Regions from separate parts of the Paenibacillus sp. PK1-4R genome, predicted to be linked through region 2. Evidence: riboswitches for the same ligand, from Rfam matches in the RefSeq annotation. Region 2 holds a riboswitch; each other region holds the start of a gene.
The links. Region 2 has a riboswitch for thiamine pyrophosphate ahead of QNO02_RS02345 (ABC transporter substrate-binding protein). Riboswitches for the same ligand answer to the same signal wherever they lie in the genome.
Positions count from the first base shown of each region.

Region 1: another riboswitch for thiamine pyrophosphate. It lies ahead of QNO02_RS17585 (thiamine phosphate synthase); the one in region 2 lies ahead of QNO02_RS02345 (ABC transporter substrate-binding protein).
Region 3: another riboswitch for thiamine pyrophosphate. It lies ahead of thiC (phosphomethylpyrimidine synthase ThiC); the one in region 2 lies ahead of QNO02_RS02345 (ABC transporter substrate-binding protein).

Region 1 covers NZ_CP126535.1:4,066,098-4,070,287, forward strand. Annotated here, with positions in the region: gene QNO02_RS17570 (thiazole synthase) at 1-29, opposite strand, end outside; gene thiS (sulfur carrier protein ThiS) at 32-235, opposite strand; gene thiO (glycine oxidase ThiO) at 232-1,404, opposite strand; gene QNO02_RS17585 (thiamine phosphate synthase) at 1,422-2,117, opposite strand; TPP riboswitch at 2,311-2,420, opposite strand; gene QNO02_RS17590 (ABC-F family ATP-binding cassette domain-containing protein) at 2,496-4,046, opposite strand; gene QNO02_RS17595 (hypothetical protein) at 4,185-4,190, opposite strand, start outside.
Region 2 covers NZ_CP126535.1:489,307-493,496, forward strand. Annotated here, with positions in the region: gene QNO02_RS02330 (ABC transporter ATP-binding protein) at 1-350, opposite strand, end outside; gene QNO02_RS02335 (ABC transporter permease) at 389-1,147, opposite strand; gene QNO02_RS02340 (thiamine-binding protein) at 1,147-1,437, opposite strand; gene QNO02_RS02345 (ABC transporter substrate-binding protein) at 1,654-2,694, opposite strand; TPP riboswitch at 2,916-3,028, opposite strand; gene QNO02_RS02350 (NAD-dependent epimerase/dehydratase family protein) at 3,174-3,917, opposite strand; gene QNO02_RS02355 (VOC family protein) at 3,935-4,190, opposite strand, start outside.
Region 3 covers NZ_CP126535.1:706,406-710,595, reverse strand. Annotated here, with positions in the region: gene thiC (phosphomethylpyrimidine synthase ThiC) at 214-1,941, opposite strand; TPP riboswitch at 2,362-2,475, opposite strand; gene QNO02_RS03300 (IclR family transcriptional regulator) at 2,626-3,369, opposite strand; gene QNO02_RS03295 (alpha/beta hydrolase) at 3,729-4,190, shown strand, end outside.

The sequences.
Region 1 (4,190 bases), 3.4 Mb from region 2:
TCAAACGTATATTTACCAATATTCAACATCATCAACCGCCTCCTACAAAATGTACAATCTCAATTCGATCGCCTTCTCTTAATGCCGTTGACTCATGATACTCACGGGTTAAAATATGCTTGTTCAGCTCTACAACTACAGTCTTGACTTGCAGATCAAAAGATTTAAGCAGTTTATCCACACGATTCAATCTGTCTTCAATCTCCATCCGTTGACCATTAACGATGATATTCACTGCACCACTCCCTTTCTGTTCAATCGCTCCGGACTCAGCGCCTCAATTCCGAGTTCTTCTGAGCTTTTGCCAGCGAGCAACTCAGCGATAAGCCTGCCTGTTATCGCACTAAGCAAGATACCGTTGCGGTAATGCCCAAAGGCGGCGAACAGCCCTGGTATACTCTTGCAAGCACCTATATAAGGCAGTCCATCTGGAGTTGCCGGTCTTACGCCTGCCCACGCTCGCATAAATTGTGCTTCTTTCATCCCAGGTACCCAGTGGGTAGCCGCTGTTAGCAGCTTCTGGACACCCTGTACAGAAACGTTAAGATCCGTTCTGCCTGGCAGACTGGTTGCCCCGAGCCAAACTTCGCCATTGGCTTTGGGAACAATATAGATATCCTCTGCATACACCGTTCTGTCAGGTCTGTACCCTGCATGTTCATCTGAGAACTGAACGGCGGCTATTTCTCCTTTTACCGACCACACAGGCATGCTCAGATTCACATGTCTCATCAACTCTTCACTCTGTAATCCAGCCGCTATAATGACATGTTTGCATCTCATCTCACCGATCGATGTGGTGATTCCCTGCACGCCAAGTTCGTTTGCTTGCACACGTATATCCTGTATGTCCTCCATAACCCGTGCTCCCAATGCTTGAGCGGATTCAGCATATGCCTTCGTTAGATGGACTGGAAGAATCTCACTCTCGTAAGGTCTGTAGTAGGCTCCATACGTATCTCTGTTAAGCCATGATGCCTCCTGTTGCACAACGGAACGATCCCACCATACCTCATCAGCAGAAGCAGACAACGCAGACTTCCGATTGTCCTTATAACTACTTAATTCTCTGTATGAACGAAAAGGAGTTAGGAATCCCTGGCGTTGCAGGCCAGTCTCTACCTCACTGAGTGTAGCCATTAGCACCTGTTGCTCGATAAGTAACTGTCTACTCTGTCTGGCAAGCTTAGCCATCAAAGGATGAGCAAAATCCTCACTGTCTGCCGCCAGCATTCCAGCCGCCGCGCAAGAAGTGCCTCCTGCAATCGCCGAACGCTCCAGCAACAGCACATCCTGTCCACGGGAAGCAAGCTCATAAGCGATAGCACAACCAACAACGCCTCCACCTACAATAATCGTTTCTGCATGAAACTTATCTGGTTTATCAATAACGATCTCTTTCATCCTCTCATCTCCTTGATTCAGGGACTCAGACTTTCTGTAGCAACGATAGCCTGCCTTAATAATGCAGCCGCCCGATCCGGTGACTCGCTCGCCCATACATTCGAGATCACGGCGACTCCCTGTGCCCCTGCAGAGCGAATAGCTTGAATGTTTCCCGGTTCGATGCCCCCAATCGCCATGACAGGAATGGAGACACGCCTGCACACTTCAGCAAGAGCATGTAATCCTCTGGGGTCAAGATCAGGCTTACTGTTGGTTGAGTAGACATGCCCGAAGAAAAGATAATCGGCTCCCCGTTCTTCAGCGATTTTTGCCTCATCGATTGAATGAACAGATACACCCAGACGAAGGCGCTGCACATTGCTTATAACAGCAGGGTTATAATTTCGTATCGCATCTTGCCCCCAATGTACACCGCCATAAATGTCATTCTGTGGAGGAAGTTCTGAACTATTGATAACAATGCGGCAAGATGGAATGCCAACGCTACGCAGACTTTGAGCCCAACCGATCTTGTCTTGCCATGTGAGTTGTTTTTCTCGTATGTGAATATAGTCCACCAAAGGCCAAACGTCCTTTGCAGCTTTTACAAAAGATGCCTGATCCCCTGCACCCGTAGATACAACATGCAATTCAAATGATTCTTGAACATGTTCATGAGAAATTACCGTACTGTTCATCTCCTTCCAGACTTGAATGCTATGAAAACACAAAAAAGCCACTCCCGTAGGGGAGTGGCTGCGTATTAATTATAGGACCAGATGACTGACTGATACATACAGTTCATTTCGTGCAATAAAGCTATAGACCTTATAGCCATAACGTTATACACGCAACTGCATGTTTCAATTTACTAAGCAAGACGGTTGAATTCTTTCGAATTGCCGTTTGCTCACGTCATTCACTGAAACGCGCTCGCCACTTCCCTACGCTGGTATGATCCAGATCAGGTGCAAAGGGTCCGGAATCGCATTCTTCCATCTCAGCCGCATCGTGCGGCCCCCCTAGTGTTCATATGAAGTTGTAGCCTATGTTACCATAGACGGTTTTTTTTGTCACCGTCATTTCTGTTAAACATTGTCTTGAATCGTTTAGTTTTTCTCAGACCATTCTTCGACATTCCATGTTTTGGTGACCCATCCCTCGTAGAAATCAGGTTCATGAGATACCAGTAACACCGTTCCCTTGAATTCTTTCAAAGCACGCTGCAACTCCGCTTTGGCTGTGACATCCAGATGGTTCGTCGGCTCATCGAATAGAATCCAATTGCTTTCACGCATCAAGAGTTTGCATAAACGAACCTTGGCTTGTTCTCCACCACTCAGCATATTAAGTGGACGAGTAATGTGCTCATTTTTCAACCCGCAGCGAGCGAGATGACCTCGGACCTCATTTTGGGTCAAATGTGAAAATTCATTCCAGACATCCTCAATCGGCGTGATATTCCCAGCACGAACCTCCTGCTCAAAATAGGCTGTTTCGAGGTAATCTCCTAAGAAAGTCTTTCCACTGAGTGGAGATATTTTTCCCAGGATGGTTTTCAACAGCGTCGATTTACCCACACCATTACAACCTACGATGGCAATTTTCTCACCACGTTCGATTGTCATTGTCATCTTAGGCAGCAAAGGATACGTATATCCAATTTCAAAATCAATACCCTCAAAGACCGTTTTACTGCTCGCACGGGCATCCTTGAATTTGAACGTTGGTTTGGCCGCTTCATCTGGGCGATCAATACGTTCAATTCTGTCCAGCTGTTTCTCCCGACTCTTCGCTCGACCTGAAGTTGAAGCACGTGCCTTGTTACGCTGAATGAAATCTTCCTGCTTCTTGATGTACTCTTGCTGTTTCTCGTATGCATCAATATGCTGGGCTTTATTCATATCAGCCATCTCGAGGAACTTGTTATAGTTCGCTGCATATCTCGTTAATTTGGCAAATTCCAAATGATAAATGACATTTACGACTTCATTCATGAATTCCGTGTCATGGGAGATTAAAAGAAACGCGTGCGGGTAGTCCTTCAGGTAACGTGACAGCCATTCAATGTGCTCTACATCCAGATAGTTGGTCGGCTCATCCAGCAAAAGAGCTGTAGGTTTCTCAAGCAGAAGCTTGGCAAGAAGCACCTTGGTACGTTGTCCACCACTTAGAGCTGCGACATCCCGATCAAGACCAATTGCGGACAAACCAAGACCATTGGCCATCTCTTCCACTTTTACGTCAATCAGATAAAAGTCGCCCTGTTCCAGTTGTTCCTGAATATCGCCCATCTCTTCCAGCAACTGCTCCAGCTTATCTGGATCTGCATCTGCCATCTGGTCCGTAATATTCATCATTTCTTTTTCCAATTCAAGCAACGGAAGGAATGCATCCTTAAGCACGTCACGAATGGTTTTGCCTGGGGTAAGCTTCGTGTGCTGATCCAGATATCCATAACGGACCTTAGGTGTCCATTCCACTTTTCCACTATCTTTAAGCAATTTACCGGTAAGGATGTTCATTAATGTGGATTTACCCACACCATTGGCACCAACAAGTCCTACGCGCTCTCCGGCAAGTAAACGAAATGATACATTTTTAAATAACGTGCGATCTCCAAAATTGTGACTTACGTTCTCTACTGACAATAAACTCATAAGATGAGGTTGCTCCTATCTATTAGACATTACTTTTGTTATTGTTCCGAAACCCTATTCTAGCACAGGTCCCGTCTTTTCTGAAAGTAATGTAAACAGTTCAAGAACCTCTTACATGATTTTGTCATACAGGCTACCCTAACG
Region 2 (4,190 bases):
TTGCCACGCTGTCCCGTTACATTCTGACCGTTCATAAGCACTTGGCCTTCCTGTGGCTTCAGCAGACCACCGATGATATGGAACAGGGTGCTTTTGCCACAGCCAGAAGGTCCAACGATAGCAACAAACTCGCCTTGCTCCACAGTCAGGGACAGGCCGTTCAGAACCGGTAACTTGCTCCGCCGTTCACGGAATGATGCATGAACATTAACAACGTCCAGTGCAGGTGGAACCGGAGCAGGAGTGGCAGGTCGATCAGGCGTAGCCGGGTGGAGTTTTTCATTGTACTTTGGCTCCATTACACTTGCTCCTCGTCCAGGCTGGACTTGTTTTTCCTGTTGCCGATTCATATGGTCATCACTTCCTAATATACAGATTACATGCTTTACTACCGCTTCTGTGGCCGCCAGCGCACGAGCAGCTTCTCCAGTAGTGCAATGAGCAGGAAGAGCAGTAAGCTGAGAGCGACAATAATCATGATTGCCACGAATAAACGATCGGTGCGATAAGCCGACTTTTGCAGCATCATATAATAACCAATACCCTTGTCTGCACCAATCCATTCGGCAATGATGGCACCCATCACGCTATAGGTAGCGGCGATTTTGACACCGGAGAACACGGATGGCAGCGCATGGGGAAGCTCCAGCTTCCAGAAAATCTGATGACGTTTCGCACCAGCCATGCGCATATAGTTCATCATCGCCGCGTCAGTACGGGTCAAGCCATCCATCGCCGCCACTGCAACAGGGAAGAAGCAGACGAGGATGATCGTAATCAGCTTGGGCAACAGCCCGAATCCGAACCAGATTAACAGGAGTGGCGCGAGCGCGATGGTCGGGATATTTTGACTAAGAATAAGTAAAGGGTACAGGGCTGACTTGAGAAAAGGGACCAAATGCAGCACCATCGCTATCAGTAATCCGACCGCTGTGCCAGCCGCGAATCCAATCAGCGTTAACTGAATGGTTGCGGAAGCGTGCATGCCAAGCCGTTCGGCCTGGGTTGCCGCTTCGCGGGCGATGTCGGACGGTGCAGGCAGCATCCATTTCTCAATATGGAAGAGGGAGACGGCTCCCTGCCATATCGCTATAAAGAGAATAACCGCCACAATGGGCGGCCATACACTTTTGAAATAGGCAGGCATTAGCGATACTTCTCCGTCAGGGTGTCCATGCTGAAGCCGGTAGGGCTATGGGCGATTTTGATCTGGGAGATGATGCTTGGGCTGCCAGCCTCCACGAGTACCTCGTGCATTTTACGGACAACCTCCAGCAGTTCCTCCAGTTCCCCCTCCATCGTGGTGTCGAGCGCGTTCACCTGATATTTCAGGCCGGATTGCTGAATAACTTCAATGGCGCGATCTACATAAGGGTAAGAATTCTCGCCATTTGGCGTTTTGGGAATAACCTGAATGCTAAGTAATGTGCTTGCCATGAGAGATCACTTTTCCTTTCGTGATAAATTGCATGAATTGAACCAGGTTTACACTCATCACTCCGATTGCAGTACCCTCTTACGATCACTGTTATCCCCGGATTTCTTTAATGAATTTCAATGGAGGAAATCCGGGGATAAAGGTGAGCGCTTCGCTTCTTCAGATGGGTTCTGCACTCTTCGTTCTTGTGTAAAAAAGTTAAACTTAAGCAAATTTTATTGGGGTAAAAAATCGTTCGTATATGCCTTGCTTACATCGATCTGTTCATCCAGCAGTTTTTTGCTAAACATCCAGTCGGTGTAGTTCTGCCATACTTCCTGCTTTTGCTCACCCCAGCGCGGGGCGTCATCCGTGTACTTTGGACTAAGCCATTTCTGGCTTGCCAGTACCAAGTCTTTATCTAGATCCGGTACGGCCTTGATCAGAATGTTCGCTGCGTCTTCGGGATGATCAATCGCATATTGATACCCTTCTGAAGTGGCTTTCAGGAATGCTTTCACCAACTCAGGGTCGTTTTGGATCGTCTGCTCGTTTGTTACAAGGACAGGTGTGTAGTAATCCAATGCATCTGAATAATCCTTCACATATAACATGTCGATCGGTTCTCCGCGCAGTTCGGCTTCAATACCTGTCCAGGCGTAGAAAATCCACGCGAAATCAATGTCCCGTTTCACTGCGGTGAAAAAGTCAGCGTCACCCATGTTAATGTTTTTCACTTTGGATACATCGGCTCCGTCGCCTTCCATAATGGATTGCATCACGGCTTCTTCGACTGGGGAACCCCAACCGCCATAGGTTTTACCTTCAAAATCTTTCGGTGATTTGATATTCCGATCCGCCGGAGCAGCGAACCCGGATGTATTATGCTGAATAACTGCTGCGATGGAGACCAATGGAACACCCTGTGTGCGGGCTTGAGTTACACTCTCCTGATAACTTACGCCAAAAGGCACTTCATTCGAGGCAACCATTGTATCTGCGCCACCGGCACCTGGTTGTACAATCTCTACATTCAAGCCCTCAGCCTTGTAAAAACCTTGATCTACAGCCGCATATAGGCCGGTATGATTCGTATTCGGTGTCCAGTCGAGCACCACTTTAATATCTTTCAGGGCGGCAGTGTCACCTTTGTTACTGCTTTCCGCATTTGTGTTGCTGTTCTGTTCTGCCGGGGCAGCTTCTTTGCCGCCACATGCGGCTACAGTCACCATAAGCACGCATAAGAGCATCAATCCCATCGTTCTACGCCATTTCATCTGTAATTCTCTCCTTCGATATGTCCGGCCGAGTGGCACGGGGTACTCCTTGGCTTCATATCCAATCATCTTGCATAAATCAACAGATTTATACCAGTTGAGATCTGAATAACGTCACTTTTTTTAGCTCTCTGGCTATATAAAAGAACATTAAAAAAGCGTCCCGTATTCCGGGACGCGTGCAGGCGTTAGAGAGGTGGCGTTCAGCCATAGGGCTGTGCCATTTCGATATACTCCGATTCCTACGCTGGCATGATCCAGATCAGGTCTAAGGGTTAGTATCTTGGTGGGATACACTCTCAGCCGGCCAATTCCGACTCCCCTGGGAAACTATGAAGTTACGGGCATTACTAGGTGTAATTATAGGCCAGCGGGTGGAACGTGTCCAGTCAGGAACTGGATGGGGACACGTATGAACTTATCAAACAGGCCGTTATACATATGTATATCAGCCTGTTTAGATGTGTTATTTTCATTAATTATCGTGGCGAATCATATAAGGCAATCTGGCTGAGTGCAAATGCATCGGATTTTGGGGCATAACCTACCTGTTTCTGAGTGGTTTCCAGATTCAATCGTTTAAACCGATTATTCGAGATCCCATGCAGTATGGTGAAGGGCTCCAGATTGGTAGCTGTAATTGCTTTGAACATCAAATCACACAAGTCAGCCGGACTAATATACGCGCTCATATCCCTTGCTTCCAGCGCTGGTCCGTCCGGTTGAAAATCATCATATGCACCTATACGTATTGCTACACTTTGTAAACCTTCGGTATACGCAAAATAGGAAGCGAGCGATTCTCCAAAACATTTGCTAACCCCGTACAAATTCCGTGGGTGTGTTGGCATGTCCGGATAGACTTGAGCATCAATGGGATACCCCTCAATCGTCTGTGCACTGCTCGCCAGAATGACTCTTTGCACACCTTGGTCCTTAGCTGCACGGAATACATTAAATGTACCTTTGATATTGATGTCCAACAACGATTCATAGAATCCGGCATTCGGGGAAGGGTCTCCCGCCAGATGTACTACCACATCCATGCCTTCGCAAGCATGCTGACAGGCTTCAGGGTCTGTCACATCCAGTGTCATGATCTCATGGTCGGTTTCTTGATACGTATGCAGTCTGTCGATATTCAAATCCGTTAGTCGCAGGTGATATGCTTCTGACAAGTCCCGGCCAATTTTCCCGGCTGCGCCGGTAATTAAAATGTTCATGAAATCAACTCCAATTCTTAGCGCTGGAAGAACTCAATCCATTCCTTTTCAGGTCCATAGATGAAGAAATAGCGGTAACCGTTAGGCAGTGTAATAATCTCTCCATCAATAAATACGGCTTTGGTGGCTTGGATGCGTTTGTACTCAGAATCAAGGTCATCTACATGGATCGCAAAATGGTGTACCGTACCTTCGGAAGGCAGCTTGTCGCTGTATCCTTGAATTAACTCAATCTCAGTCTCATTACTTCCATTGAAGCCGAGAAAGGCGAGC
Region 3 (4,190 bases), 220 kb from region 2:
GACCGATTAAATCATAAGTCGCGCATTTGCTTATTACTTTGCCCCTAGATGAGGATGGAAACATGTTAATCAAACAACAAGTTATAGCTTCCAACAAAACAGGTTATGGTTTAACCCGCTTAGCAACAACTTGTAGATGAAGAGCCTCCTATTTGCAAAACTTCAGATAAAAAATCTCGTCTCACAACGTCAATGACATTGTAAGACGTATTGTTAATTAAATGCACTCATATCCGCCGCAAAGGCACGAATGTCCTGCGTGATGCGCATGCTACAGAACTTCGGTCCGCACATGGAGCAGAAATGAGCTTCTTTGGCTCCTTCTGCTGGCAGCGTCTCATCATGGTAGGACAGCGCACGTTCAGGGTCCAGTGACAGGTTAAACTGGTCACGCCAGCGGAACTCGAAGCGTGCCTTGGACAATGCATCATCCCGGCGTTGAGCACGTGGATGGCCTTTTGCCAGATCGGCGGCGTGGGCTGCAATCTTGTAGGCGATGACCCCTTCCCGCACATCATCCTTGTTGGGCAGGCCCAAATGTTCTTTTGGTGTAACATAACAGAGCATGGACGTGCCGAACCAGCCAATCATGGCCGCACCAATGGCGGATGTGATGTGGTCGTATCCCGGAGCAATGTCGGTCGTCAGCGGCCCCAGCGTATAGAACGGTGCCTCTTTACATATCTCCATCTGCAAGTCCACATTCTCTTTGATCTTATGCATCGGCACGTGACCCGGCCCTTCGATCATCACCTGCACATCATGCTTCCATGCGATCTGCGTCAGTTCCCCGAGCGTAGCCAGTTCCGCCATCTGAGCTTCGTCATTGGCATCGTAGATACTGCCTGGACGAAGTCCATCTCCCAACGAAAACGCCACATCATACCTTTTCATAATCTCGCAGATTTCTTCAAAATGGGTGTACAAAAAATTCTCCTGATGATGCGCAAGGCACCATGCTGCCATAATGGACCCACCGCGAGACACAATGCCTGTCATCCGCTTGGCGGTCATGGGGATATAACGCAGCAGTACACCTGCGTGGATCGTAAAGTAGTCCACTCCCTGCTCTGCCTGCTCAATGAGCGTATCACGGTACAACTCCCAGGTCAGCGCTTCCGCTTCGCCATTCACCTTCTCCAGCGCCTGATACAGCGGCACCGTACCAATCGGCACAGGTGAATTGCGGATAATCCACTCCCGGGTGGTATGAATGTTTTTGCCTGTGGACAGATCCATCACCGTATCCGATCCCCATCGTACCGCCCAAGTCATCTTCTCGACCTCTTCCTCAATGGAGGAAGATACGGCAGAGTTACCTATGTTGGCATTGATCTTCACGTGAAAATGACGACCGATCAACATCGGCTCACTCTCCGGGTGATTGATGTTGGATGGCAGAATCGCACGTCCACTCGCCAGCTCCTGCCTTACAAATTCCGGTTCTACGCCCTCACGAATGGCGGCAAACTCCATCTCTGCCGTAATGACTCCCTGCCTCGCATAATGCATCTGAGTCACACAGCGTCCTGTCTGTGCTCGCAGCGGTTTGCCACGCAATCCAGGGTACTCTTCGGCTCCAGCTTTCTTCCCTCCGGGCTTTAGTCCGTTATCCTCCGGTTTAACCGTACGACCCTGATAAGCTTCAACATCGCCACGCTCTGTGATCCAGCGGGTACGCAGGGCTGGCAGACCTGCACAGATATCCGCATGAAATTCGGGATCGGTCATCGGCCCGCTCGTATCGTAGACACGTAGCGGTTCGTTATGCTCCACCCCTTGGGGAGTATTCGTGTCATGAAGGGCTATCTCACGCTCAGGTACAGCAATGTCCGGCCGTGAGCCCTGAATGTAGACTTTGCGGCTGCCCGGAAAGGGCTGAATCCGTCCGGCCGCTCCTGTTTCTTTTTCCACCTGCTGACCGTTATGTTCCTGCTCCATCGCTTGTTGTCCCGTTTGATTTCCTGTACTCATGTTCGCTTGTCTCCTCCTCAGTGTTCGTCGCTTGTTTGGTTGGTATCGTCATTAGCTTACTTACGTACCTGTCCCAAATCATGCGCAATGCAGAGAAGAAAGAGCGATCCTACGCCAGACCAGGGGAGACACTTTTCATGTACAGTTCACAACAGACGGAGGCTGCCACAGATCATGAATCTATGGTGACTTCTCTCTCATCATACAAGCCCACTTTCGCAGGTTATTGAAAAAAGAAGTCAATGGAGTACGCGCTATATAGCCCGTTCACTGTATATAAAAAAGCCGGTCCCCGAAGGAACCGACTTTTATGTCCATCACCAATAATGCACCTTCAATCAGCTCCTTAACGGAGACTACAAGGGTCACATCATGAGGTGGTTGAGGTCATATCGCCGATTACTTCCCTACGCTGGTATGATCCAGATCAGGTGCAAAGGGTCCGGAATCTCATGCGATTCCGTCTCAGTCCGGACAATTCGGACTCCCCCAGTAACGTTAGTAAGTTGCGGCTTACATAAGCCGCCGTTCATATTCAATGAAGCTGGCCCCGTAGGGCCGTCCATTACAGAGTAGCGCAACCGGAACATAAAAACAACCTTTATATTCCAAATGATCAAACTCCATTGGAGAAAAAAACTTACATAAACATCAGGATAACATGAGCCCCATCTGCGTAGCAGCATCCTTCAATACAGGTGCGTATTCATGCAATGTCTCCTGCGAGAGTCGACTGACAGGCCCTGAGACCGAGAGCGCAGCTGCAATATTGCCTCTGCGATCCATAATCGGTACAGATACCGCGGCAGCTCCCGGCTCACGTTCCTCATAACTCGTCGCATATCCGTTATCCCGGATATCTCCCATTTGCGCCAAATACACCGCGGGATCAATAAACACCGGCCATTCCGGGCCGTTCATCAGTTCTTCACGATCCTCGTCCGTGGCAAACGCCATCAAAACTTTGCTGGAAGCGCCCACAGACAGCGGGAGTCTAACACCAACGGGGGCGACTCGGCGAATCGCCTGATCACTTTGCACAGCCTGAATCCGTATCCGTTCACTCCCATCACGCAGGTACAGACTCACGGTCTCCCCCAATCGATCTCTCAGTCGCTCCATCGCAGGCAGCAGCAGAATAGCGGGATCATCACTGCGGGACATATGAGCCGACAGTTCCCAGATTCGGATGCCAAGTCGGTACTTCTCTGTTGCTGCATCACGGATCACGAACCCTCGATCCTCCAGCGTAGCCATCAAACGGTGCACTGTACTTTTGTGCAGGCCGATCTGGCTGGCAATTTCGGTGAGTCCTAGATCACTGCGTGTGGTAAAACATAATAATATATCCAGCGCCCGTTCCACAGCCCGGACGGTTAACTTGCGATCTTCCATGGCATAATGCCCTCCTCATGTTTCATCACATGAAACTTGGTTACATAAATTATATGAGAAACGGTCTCATCTGTAAACCAAAAAGAGCCAAAATCGAAATAGGCCAACCTGTAAATTTTTCCTTTTTATAAGACTTAATCCCCTGTAATTTACACACTAAGGTAATGTTACCCATATATCTTAAGAACTATATAACAATTGCGTAACAAATGCCCTCAATCAATTGACTTTGACTATACTGGAACATACGATAAAGATATATTAGATTAAGATATCGCTCTGAAGCAGGCTCTGAAATCGACGCAATTCTCTTTTCATGTCGTTGTTATCTTCAACTGAACTTCAAAGGAGGGGCATTCATGTATCCAACATCCCAGAGCGAAGCCCCGCTGCAAACAAAAGTGTCCGATCTGCCCTCTTCCCTATCACCGAGGCTGATTCGGTTCAAACATATTATCGTAGCGTTGCTGCTCTCCGTTGTATTTTTTCTACTGTTTTGTTTTATTGCACTGCATGGTTACATCGCATGGGTATTATCCAATCCAACGGTAGCGCCGGTCTTCTCCAATCCGATGCAGGCCAAGAACATGAAGTACGAAGACATCACGTTCCCGGCAGCAGATGGCAGCCGGACGATGCAGGGATGGTATATACCTGCTGACAATGCTGCAAGCAAAACGATTATTTTCAGTCACGGCTATGGTGCCAATCGTGAAGAAACATGGGTACCCATGTATGACCTGGCACATTATGCCCATCAACTTGGGTTCAACGTGGTCATGTTCGATTATGGCTTCGCCTCACAGGTGAACAAAGCTGTA